3 regions of the Streptomyces aquilus genome follow, and region 1 is predicted to be linked to each of the others. Evidence: riboswitches for the same ligand, from Rfam matches in the RefSeq annotation. Region 1 holds a riboswitch; each other region holds the start of a gene.
What was found. Region 1 has a riboswitch for S-adenosylmethionine ahead of thrC (threonine synthase). Riboswitches for the same ligand answer to the same signal wherever they lie in the genome.
Positions count from the first base shown of each region.

Region 2: it holds a riboswitch for S-adenosylmethionine, as region 1 does, so the genes downstream of both, EJC51_RS49450 (putative leader peptide) here and thrC (threonine synthase) in region 1, are expected to answer to the same signal.
Region 3: it holds a riboswitch for S-adenosylmethionine, as region 1 does, so the genes downstream of both, EJC51_RS14370 (aminotransferase class V-fold PLP-dependent enzyme) here and thrC (threonine synthase) in region 1, are expected to answer to the same signal.

Region 1 is NZ_CP034463.1:4,969,551-4,972,821, reverse strand. It holds gene EJC51_RS22865 (alpha,alpha-trehalose-phosphate synthase (UDP-forming)) at 1-21, opposite strand, end outside; gene EJC51_RS22860 (glucosyl-3-phosphoglycerate synthase) at 103-1,047, opposite strand; SAM riboswitch class I at 1,210-1,366, shown strand; gene thrC (threonine synthase) at 1,385-2,680, shown strand; gene EJC51_RS22850 (ubiquitin-like small modifier protein 1) at 2,764-3,039, shown strand.
Region 2 is NZ_CP034463.1:9,586,086-9,589,356, reverse strand. It holds gene EJC51_RS43980 (hypothetical protein) at 1-89, opposite strand, end outside; gene EJC51_RS43975 (LLM class F420-dependent oxidoreductase) at 198-1,121, shown strand; SAM riboswitch class IV at 1,341-1,454, shown strand; gene EJC51_RS49450 (putative leader peptide) at 1,489-1,608, shown strand; gene EJC51_RS43970 (ABC transporter substrate-binding protein) at 1,830-3,271, shown strand, end outside.
Region 3 is NZ_CP034463.1:3,110,883-3,114,153, reverse strand. It holds gene qcrB (cytochrome bc1 complex cytochrome b subunit) at 1-27, shown strand, start outside; gene trpD (anthranilate phosphoribosyltransferase) at 163-1,227, shown strand; SAM riboswitch class IV at 1,302-1,418, shown strand; gene EJC51_RS14370 (aminotransferase class V-fold PLP-dependent enzyme) at 1,581-2,942, shown strand; gene EJC51_RS14365 (protein kinase domain-containing protein) at 3,011-3,271, shown strand, end outside.

The DNA of each region.
Region 1 (3,271 bases):
AGCACCGAACGTTGAAGCGATACGAGCCATACGGATCAACCTAGCCCGGCCACGGATTGCTCAAACGTTCGTCCGGTTCCCCGGGGTACCGGTCCGGCGGGGTCAGGCCACCTTTCGTTCCGCGTACTCCGCGATGTCCGCCATCGGCGGGCGTTCCTCCGTGTCCACGGAGTAGGTGCGCGGTTCGAAACCGGTCTCGCCCCGCTCGAACTGGGTGAGGGCGGGGCGGATCAGATGGCCGCGGGCCAGGCGGAGCTGGGCCGTGCGGTAGATCGCGGCGGACATCCGGCCGAGGGCCTGGCCGTCCTGGTGGCGGTGCTTGCGGACGCCCACGTCGACCTGGGCGAGCGCGTCGAGGCCGACCAGGTGCAGGGCGTCGACCAGCATGCCGAGCTCGACGCCGTAGCCGACGGGGAACGGCAGCTGTTCCAGCAGCGAGCGGCGGGCCGCGTACTCGCCGCCCAGGGGCTGCACGAAGCCCGCCAGCTGCGGCCAGTGCATGTTGAGCAGCGGGCGGGCCATCAGCTCGGTCACCCGGCCGCCCTGGCCCGCCGCGCCGCCCAGCGGGCGGTCGTACATGGCCTTGACCAGGTCGACCTCGGGCTCGGTCAGCAGCGGGCCGACGATCCCGGTGACGAAGTCGGAGGAGAACTCCTTCAGGTCGGCGTCGATGAAACAGACGATGTCACCGCTGGTCACCAGCAGCGACCGCCACAGCACCTCGCCCTTGCCGGGCACGGTGGGGATACGGGGCAGGATCTCGTCGCGGTGCACCACCGTGGCCCCGGCCGCGGCCGCCACCTGCGACGTCCGGTCGGTCGACCCGGAGTCGACGACGACGATCTCGTCGACGAGCGGGACCTGCTGCATCAAGTCGTGGCGGATGATCGCGACGATGTCGCCGACCGTCTCCTCCTCGTTGAGCGCGGGCAGCACGACGCTCACCGACTGTTTCGTGCGTTGCTTGGCAGCCAGGATCTGGTGGAGCGGGCGATCGGTCACCGACCAGGAGCGGGTGGTCAGCCAGCGCTCGACTTCGTTCAGCACAGTGCGCGGCTCCTCTGCGTTCTTTCGGCGAGCTGGACCCCGTCTGTGATCCATCTCGCGGTTCGGACGACTATCTCAACTGTCCTGGTCGTCGGTTACAGTCTTGAACAACGCGGATGACCATCGCATGTCCTGGCTCGTCCGATGTTCACAACTTCATACCGCTCATCCAGAGGGGCAGAGGGATACGGCCCGATGAAGCCCCGGCAACCCTCCAGCCGGTCTCGTAGCGATCAGTATCGATCGCACCGCGAGGCTCCCGGCTAGGGAAGGTGCCAAATCCGTCTCACGGCGAGATGCGTCGTGAGGAAGATGAGGAGAAAGGGCCTCGCCTCTCATGGCTGCGCAGACTGTTGCAAGCACCACCGATTCCGCCTCCACCAGCGTAGACCTCGGTCCCGCCGCGGCGCTCAGCTGCCGTGAATGCGGCCACCGGGTGCCGCTCGGCCCGGTCTTCGCGTGCGAGGAGTGTTTCGGCCCGCTCGAGATCGCCTACGACTTCTCCGCCTACGACGCCGAGGAGCTCCGCAAGCAGATCGAGGCGGGACCCGCGAACATCTGGCGCTACGCACCGCTGCTGCCCGTCCCCGCGGACGTGGCCGGCAAGCCCAACATCAACCCCGGCTGGACCAAGCTCGTCCAGGCCGACAACCTCGCCCGCGAACTGGGTGTCGAGGCCGGCAAGCTCTTCGTGAAGGACGACTCCGGCAACCCGACGCACTCCTTCAAGGACCGGGTCGTCGCCCAGGCCATCGAGGCCGCCCGCGTCTTCGGCTTCACCACGCTCTCCTGCTCCTCCACCGGCAACCTCGCGGGTGCCGTCGGCGCCGCCGCCGCCCGCGCCGGCTTCCGCTCCTGCGTGTTCATCCCGCACGACCTGGAGCAGGGCAAGGTCGTCATGGCCGCTGTATACGGCGGTGAGCTCGTCGGCATCGAGGGCAATTACGACGACGTGAACCGCTTCTGCTCCGAGCTGATCGGCGACCCGGCCGGCGAGGGCTGGGGCTTCGTCAACGTCAACCTGCGGCCGTACTACGCGGAGGGGTCCAAGACCCTGGCGTACGAGATCTGCGAGCAGCTCGGCTGGCGGCTCCCGGACCAGCTGGTCGTCCCGATCGCCTCCGGCTCGCAGCTCACGAAGATCGACAAGGGGCTCCAGGAGCTGATCAAGCTCGGGCTGGTCGAGGACAAGCCGTACAAGATCTTCGGCGCCCAGGCGGAGGGCTGCTCGCCGGTGTCCGTCGCCTACAAGGCGGGCCACGACGTCGTCCGTCCCCAGAAGCCGAACACCATCGCCAAGTCCCTCGCCATCGGCAACCCGGCCGACGGCCCCTACGTCCTCGACATCGCGCGCCGCACGGGCGGTGCCGTGGAGGACGTCAACGACGAGCAGATCGTCGACGCGATCAAGCTGCTGGCCCGCACGGAGGGCATCTTCGCGGAGACCGCCGGTGGTGTGACCGTGGGCGTGACTCGAAAGCTGATCGAGAACGGGTTGCTGGATCCGACGTTGACGACCGTTGTGCTGAACACGGGCGATGGGCTGAAGACGCTGGATGCGGTGGCGGGTACGGGGCTTACCGCGACCATCCGCCCCAACCTCGATTCGTTCCGTGAGGCCGGCCTCGCATAACCGTTTTCGTCTGCGGGCCGGTGGGGGCTGGTCGCGCAGTTCCCCCCGCCCCTAGGTGTGTCACCCTGACCGGAGGTTCCAACGTGAGCGTCACCGTCCGCATCCCCACCATCCTGCGCACCTACACCGGCGGGCAGGCCGAGGTCGCCGCCGAGGGTGCCACCCTCGCCGACGTCATCGCCGACCTGGAGAAGAACCACACGGGCATCGCCGCCCGCGTCCTCGACGACCAGGGCAAGCTGCGCCGCTTCGTCAACGTGTACGTCAACGACGACGACGTCCGCTTCGAGCAGGGCCTGGAGACCGCCACCCCGGACGGCGCGGGCGTCTCGATCATCCCGGCCGTCGCCGGCGGCTGACCGAATGACCGAACATTACCTTCGGTAACGCTCATTACCGAGAGTTCATTGAATTGCCCCCTCCGTGAGAGAAGCGGAGGGGGCAATTCTCTATGGTTGAGCGCGGTACAGTTGGGGAACCTGCTGCGCCTTCCATGCCACACGCATATGAGTACCTGCTCCACTTGCGTCGAGAAGTAGCCAAAGTGTGCGGTTCTTTTGCGAGTTTTGTGCCTTTTATGGGGCCCGACTT
Region 2 (3,271 bases), 4.6 Mb from region 1:
TCCCTCACGGAGACGGGACCGAAGGCGGAGCCGTCCGGGTCGGCGACCTCGGGCAGCGGTGCGACCACCGTGTCCAGGCCCGGGAACACGGCGCTTCACCCAGATCAAGAACGCGGGTGGCCTGCCCCGCAGAGCTGACATGAAGCTGTCACACACGGACCGGAATACGGCTTCGCCGAGCAGCTGTTCTGCCAGGCATGACCTTAGGAGTGGCACTCAACGCGTCCGACGCGCCGAACCAGGTCGACGCCACCGTGGAACTGGCGCGCGAGGCCGCGGCTGCCGGCCTGCGGTCGGCCTGGTTCGGGCAGACCTTCGGCGCGGACTCACCGCAACTCGCGGCGATCGTCGGGCGGGAGGTACCCGGACTGCAAGTGGGCACCTCGGCGATCCCCGTCTTCGGCCGGCATCCGCTGCTGGTCTCCAGCCAGGCCCAGACCGCCCAGGCCGCCACGCACGGCCGCTACCACCTCGGTCTCGCCCTGGGCACGAAGCTGCTGACGGAGGGCGCCTTCGGCGTGCCCTTCGAGCGTCCCATCGCCCGCCTGCGTGAATTCCTCACCGCCCTACGGCAGTTGACCGAGTCCGGCACGGCGGACTTCCATGGTGAACTACTCACCGCCACCACGCCGATCCCGGCACGCGTACCCGGCGCCGAGAACGGCGTCCCCGTGCTGGTCGCCGCGATGGGTCCGCAGGCACTGCGCGTCAGCGGTGAGTTGGCGGACGGGATCTTGCCCTACCTTGCGGGACCACGCGCCCTGGCGGAGCACATCGTTCCCGCCGTGACCGCCGCGGCCGAGGCCGCCGGTCGTCCCGCGCCCCGGATCGTGGCTCTGGTGCCCGGCGTGGTCACGGACGATGTGGACGCGGTGCGGGCGCGGGCCACGGAGAACCTGGCGTTCTACGAGCAGATCCCGTCCTACGCACGCGTCATCGAACTCTCCGGCGGTCGGCGGGCCGCCGACCTGGCCGTGATCGGCGGAGAGAAGGAGGTCGAAGCCGAGGTACGGCGTTACCGCGACGCCGGCGCCACCGAGGTCGTGTTCTCGGGCACCGAGCTGGCCGGAGAAGAGGACCGCCGACGCACCTGGGCACTCCTCGGCGAACTGGCCCATTGAGGGTGCTGGACGGGCAGCCGTGCGGGGGGCGAGCCCTTGGTGAAGCCGACCGACTCTCCGGACGGTCGGCTTCGATTTGCCTGGCTTCGTGATCCCGAGGGCCACCGTGTGAAGTTCGTGCAGGAACGCGGCTGATCCCTGCCCCGAGCAGCGATCAGGCAGGGGTCGTCCCGGTTGCGGCATTGACGTACGACAAACCCGCTCCGTACGATCACGAACGGCATTGAGTGTCAGCGTCAAGCCCTGGCTCGCTGACCGGCAACCCTCCCGCGCGGTGGGGTGCTCCAGGTGAAAGCCCGGCGGGATCACCGACGATCCCCGCAAGCGCGTGGCCCCTTGAGCGGGGCCGGAGACGGGGAGGACCGGCATGCGGTGTCACAGCGATGACCTCAGTGCCTCCTTCGCCGTGGCCGTGGTGTTCTCCCGGCTCTCGCGCCGCCGGCACATCGATCTGAAGCGTTCGACCAGCTGCCTGTGTCAGGTCTGACGGTCATTCCTGCCGCTGGTCGACGTCCGGCGCCGGTCGTCGCCGCGTTCCTCTCCGTCTGATCCCGCTCTTCTGCCGGATCCCCCTTTTTCCCGTTGATCTCTGCCTGCCCAGCGCTCCCCCGTCACCGGCACCGCGTCGGCGGGGGCCGCACTCCCCTGCACGCCCGTGCCCCGTAGGGCACCCCCGTGCCTGGTGACACCCATGAGGAGAACCACCCCGTGACAGCATTTCCGGATACCAGAACCTCCCGATGGGCGGCGCTGACCGCCCTTCTCACGACCGGCGTGCTGCTGACCGCCTGCGGATCCGGCTCCGACGGGGGCGGCTCCGGCAACGACAGCGGCACGCCGAAGTCCGGCGGCACCCTGACCTTCGCGGTCGGTTCGGATGCGGGCTGCGTGGACCCGCAGCAGGTCGGCAGCAACGAGAGCATCTACTCGGTACGCCAGACCGTGGACTCCCTGACCGACCAGGACCCCGAGACCGGCAAGATCGTGCCGTGGCTGGCCAAGAGCTGGGACATCAACTCCGACGCCACCCAGTTCACGTTCCATCTGCGCCCGGGTGTCACCTTCAGCGACGGCTCCGAGCTGACCGCGCAGGTCGTCAAGGACAACTTCGACGCGGTGCCGAAGCTCGGCGCCCTGGGCGTCCTCGCCCAGGGTTATCTGAGCAGCGTCAAGAGCACCACCGCGGTGGACCCGCTCACCGTCAAGGTGACCTTCAAGGAGCCCAACGCCCAGTTCCTCCAGGCGACTTCGACGCACTCGCTGGGCATCGAGTCGTCGGCGAGCGTGCGGAAGACCCCGCAGCAGAAGTGCAGTGACGGTGTCATCGGGTCCGGGCCGTTCGTGCTGAAGCAGTACGTGCAGAACCAGTCGATCACGCTGGCCAAGCGCACCGGGTACGACTGGGGCTCCTCGCTGTGGTCCAAGAAGGGTGAGGCCTACCTGGACAAGGTCGTGTTCAAGGTCGTGCCCGAGGCGGGGGTGCGGGCCGGCAGTCTCCAGTCCGGTCAGGTGGACGCGATCAGCAGCGTCGGCAAGGCCAACGAGGCGGCGCTCAAGGGCGGCCAGGTCACCCTCCTGCACCGGGCCAACCCGGGCGTGGTGTTCGGGCTGGGCGTCAACAACTCGCGGCCCGTCCTGAAGGACGTGAAGGTGCGTCAGGCGATCCTGGCCGCCCTCGACCGCAAGGAGGTCGCCGACACCGTGTTCCCGACCGGCACCAAGCCGGCGACCAGCGTCCTGGCGCACACCACGCCCGACTACACGGACCTCTCCGCGGATCTCGCCTTCGACGCGGCCAAGGCCACGTCCCTTCTGGACGAGGCGGGTTGGAAGGCGGGCAGTGACGGCATCCGGGCCAAGGGCGGCAAGAAGCTCAGCCTGGTCATCAGCTGGTTCCCCAACGCGGCCACCAACCAGCCCGCTCTGGAGCTCGTCCAGCAGCAGCTAAAGGCCGTCGGGATCGACGTGACGCTCAAGCAGGGCCAGGTCAGCCAGTTCGCCACCACCCTCCAGGGCGGCGACTTCGACCTGGTGTGGGGCAACGTGACCCGCGCCGACCCCGACATCCTGCGCAGCTCCTTCTCCAGCAAGCTGGCCAACTTCTACCGGCTGCCCGCCAGTTCGCTGGACACGGTGCTGGCCGGGCAGGC
Region 3 (3,271 bases), 1.9 Mb from region 1:
ATCACGAGCGGCCACGGCCACCACTGATCGCTGCGCTCGCCACGCGCGCTGGAAGGGCCCCCGTCCGGTCTTCGGACGGGGGCCCTTCTGCGTGTCCTGAGCTGGATAGGGTGGGGTCAAACATCTGTTGAAGCAGGTCTCACGACACCCAGGAGCGGCCGTATGAGCGCTGTGACCCCCGCTGGAGGCGACACCGCGGCGGGCCGTTCCTGGCCCGAGGTGCTGAACGCCCTGCTGTACGGGCAGGACCAGAGCGCCGACGCCACCGCCTGGGCGATGGACAAGATCATGCGCGGCGAGGCGACCGACGCGCAGATCGCCGGGTTCGTGGTGGCCCTGCGCGCCAAGGGGGAGACGGTCGAGGAGATCACCGGCCTCGTCCGGGCGATGTACGAGCACGCCAACCTGATCGAGGTGTCCGGGCGGACCGTCGACATCGTCGGCACCGGCGGCGACGGCGCGAAGACGGTGAACATCTCCACGATGTCCTCCCTCGTCGTGGCCGGCACCGGCGCGAAGGTCGTCAAGCACGGCAACCGCGCGGCCTCGTCGGCATCGGGCTCCTCGGACGTCCTGGAGAAGCTGGGCGTCAACCTCGACCTCACGCCCAAGCGGGTGGCCGAGGTCGCCGAGGAGGCCGGCATCACCTTCTGCTTCGCCATCAAGTTCCACCCGGCGCTGCGTCACGCGGGCGCCGCCCGCGGCCAGTTGGGCATCCGCACGGTGTTCAACGCCCTCGGCCCGCTGACCAACCCGGCGAAGGTCAAGGCGCAGGCGGTGGGCGTCGCCGACCCGCTGATGGCGCCGATCGTCGCCGGGGTGTTCGCCGAGCGCGGCAACTCCTCCCTGGTGTTCCGCGGCGACGACGGCCTCGACGAGCTGACGACCACCGCCACCTCCCGGGTGTGGATCGTCCGCGACGGCAAGGTCACCGAGGAGGCCTTCGACCCGCGTGACGTCGGCCTCGAACTGGTGCCGGTGGAGGCGCTGCGAGGCGGGGACCCGGCGTTCAACGCGGAGGTCGCGCGCCGGCTGCTCGACGGTGAGACCGGCCCCGTCCGGGACGCGGTCCTGCTGAACTCGGCGGCCGCTCTGGTGGCCCTGGAGCCTGGCTCGGGGACGCTGGCGGAGCAGCTGCGGGCCGGCATGGACCAGGCCGCCGAGTCGATCGACTCGGGCGCCGCCAAGCAGGCCCTCGACCGCTGGGTGGCGGCCAGCAACCGGTAGTCGTGCCGATCGTCGTCCCGCGATCCGGACACGGGTTGCGGGCCGACGATCACATCGCGTACTTTCCTGTACCAGGTCATGAGTGACAGTCATGAGGCCCCGGCCGACTGTCCGGCAACCCTCCGTCCGTGGCGGGGTGCCCCGGGTGAAGACCAGGCCGTAGGCAGCGAGGTCTACGGCAAGCGCGGGCCCCTCTCGAATCCAGGGGTCCTGGTCGTTCGAGGGAGTCTTCCGTGAGCAAGCGAATGCGATAGGGCCGCAGAGCCCCGCCTCCGCGCACCCTTTTTCTCTTCTTCCGCATGCCAGCTTCTTCTGTATGCCTGCTTCGGCATGCCCTCTCACGGGAGTTCCCCATGTCTGTCTCCACCGCTGCCGCCGCCCAGACCATTTGTGCCCCCCTGCCCGTTCTGGGCCGTGATGTCACCGTCCCGCTCGTCACCGGTGGCGAGGTCACCTACGCCGCCCTCGACTACGCCGCCAGCGCGCCGGCCCTCCAGCGGGTGTGGGACGACGTGGCGGCGTACGCGCCCTACTACGGAAGCGTCCACCGCGGTGCCGGGTACCTCTCGCAGCTGTCGACCGACCTGTTCGAGAACGCCCGCAGGACCGTCGCCGAGTTCCTGGGCTGCCGCGAGGGCGACCAGGTCGTCTTCACCCGGTCCACCACCGACTCCCTCAACCTGCTCGCCGCCGCGCTGCCGGCCGACTGCCAGGTCTTCGTCTTCGAGACCGAGCACCACGCCTCCCTGCTGCCCTGGCGCGACGCCCGCGTCACCTACCTCGACGCGCCCCGCACCCACCAGCAGGCCGTGGAGACCCTGGAGAAAGCCCTCGCCGACCGCGACCCCTACGGCCCCGCCCTGGTCTGCGTGACCGGTGCCTCCAACGTCACCGGCGAGCTGTGGCCGGTGCGCGAACTGGCCGCCGCCGCCCATGCGCACGGCGCCCGGATCGTCCTCGACGCCGCCCAGCTCGCCCCGCACCACGCGGTGTCCGTCGCCGACCTCGACGTCGACTGGGTCGCCTTCTCCGGCCACAAGCTGTACGCCCCGTTCGGCTCCGGCGTCCTCGCGGGCCGCGCGGACTGGCTGGTTCAGGCTCAGCCGTATTTGGCCGGCGGCGGCGCCAGTCGCAAGGTCACCCGGCGCGAGGACGGCGGCGTGGACGTGGAGTGGCACGAGAGCGCGGCCCGCCACGAGGCCGGCTCCCCGAACGTCATCGGCGCCTACTCCATCGCCTCGGCCTGCAAGGCGCTCACCGAGGCCGGCTTCGACAGCCTGGTCGCCCGTGAGCAGTACCTGATCGAGAAGGTGCGGGAAGGCCTGGCGGACGTCCCCGAGGTCCGCATCCTCTCCCTCTTCGGCGACGACGCCCCGCGCGTCGGCGTGATCTCCTTCGTCGTCGAGGGCTGGAACAGCTCCCACTTCGCCGCCGCCCTCTCCGCCGAGTACGGCATCGGCGTCCGCGACGGCCTCTTCTGCGCCCACCCCCTCGTCCGCACCCTGCTCGGCAGCGACCCGCAGACCCAGGGCGAGTGCGGCGCCCCCGAGGCCGCGCCCGGCGAGAAGTCCCTCAACGCCATCCGCGTCAGCTTCGGCGCGGGCACGCCGGACGAGCACGTGGAGCGGTTCGTGACCGCCGTGCGCGAGCTGGTCAGCGACGGTGCGAAGTGGCGGTACCGGACCGAGGACGGGCGCTGCGTCCCGGCCGTCTGACCGGCTGACCTGCGCTTGCCGGTACGCTCCCCTACGGCGTTCGTACGACATACAGGGGGAAGCCGGAAGTGCAGGCGCTGCGCACGACGGATCCGCGCAGGGTCGGCCCGTACGAGGTACGAGGCCGGCTCGGCTCGGGCGGCATGGGCGAGGTCTACCTCGCCGAGTCACGGACCGGGCTGCGGCTGGCGGTGAAGGTCGTCAGGGCCGAGTACGCCCAGGACCGCACCTTCCGGGCCCGGTTCCGGCAGGAGGTGCGGGCCGCGCAGACCGTCGGCGGGGCGGGCACGTACACCGCACGGGTCGTGGACGCCGACCCCGAGGGCGAG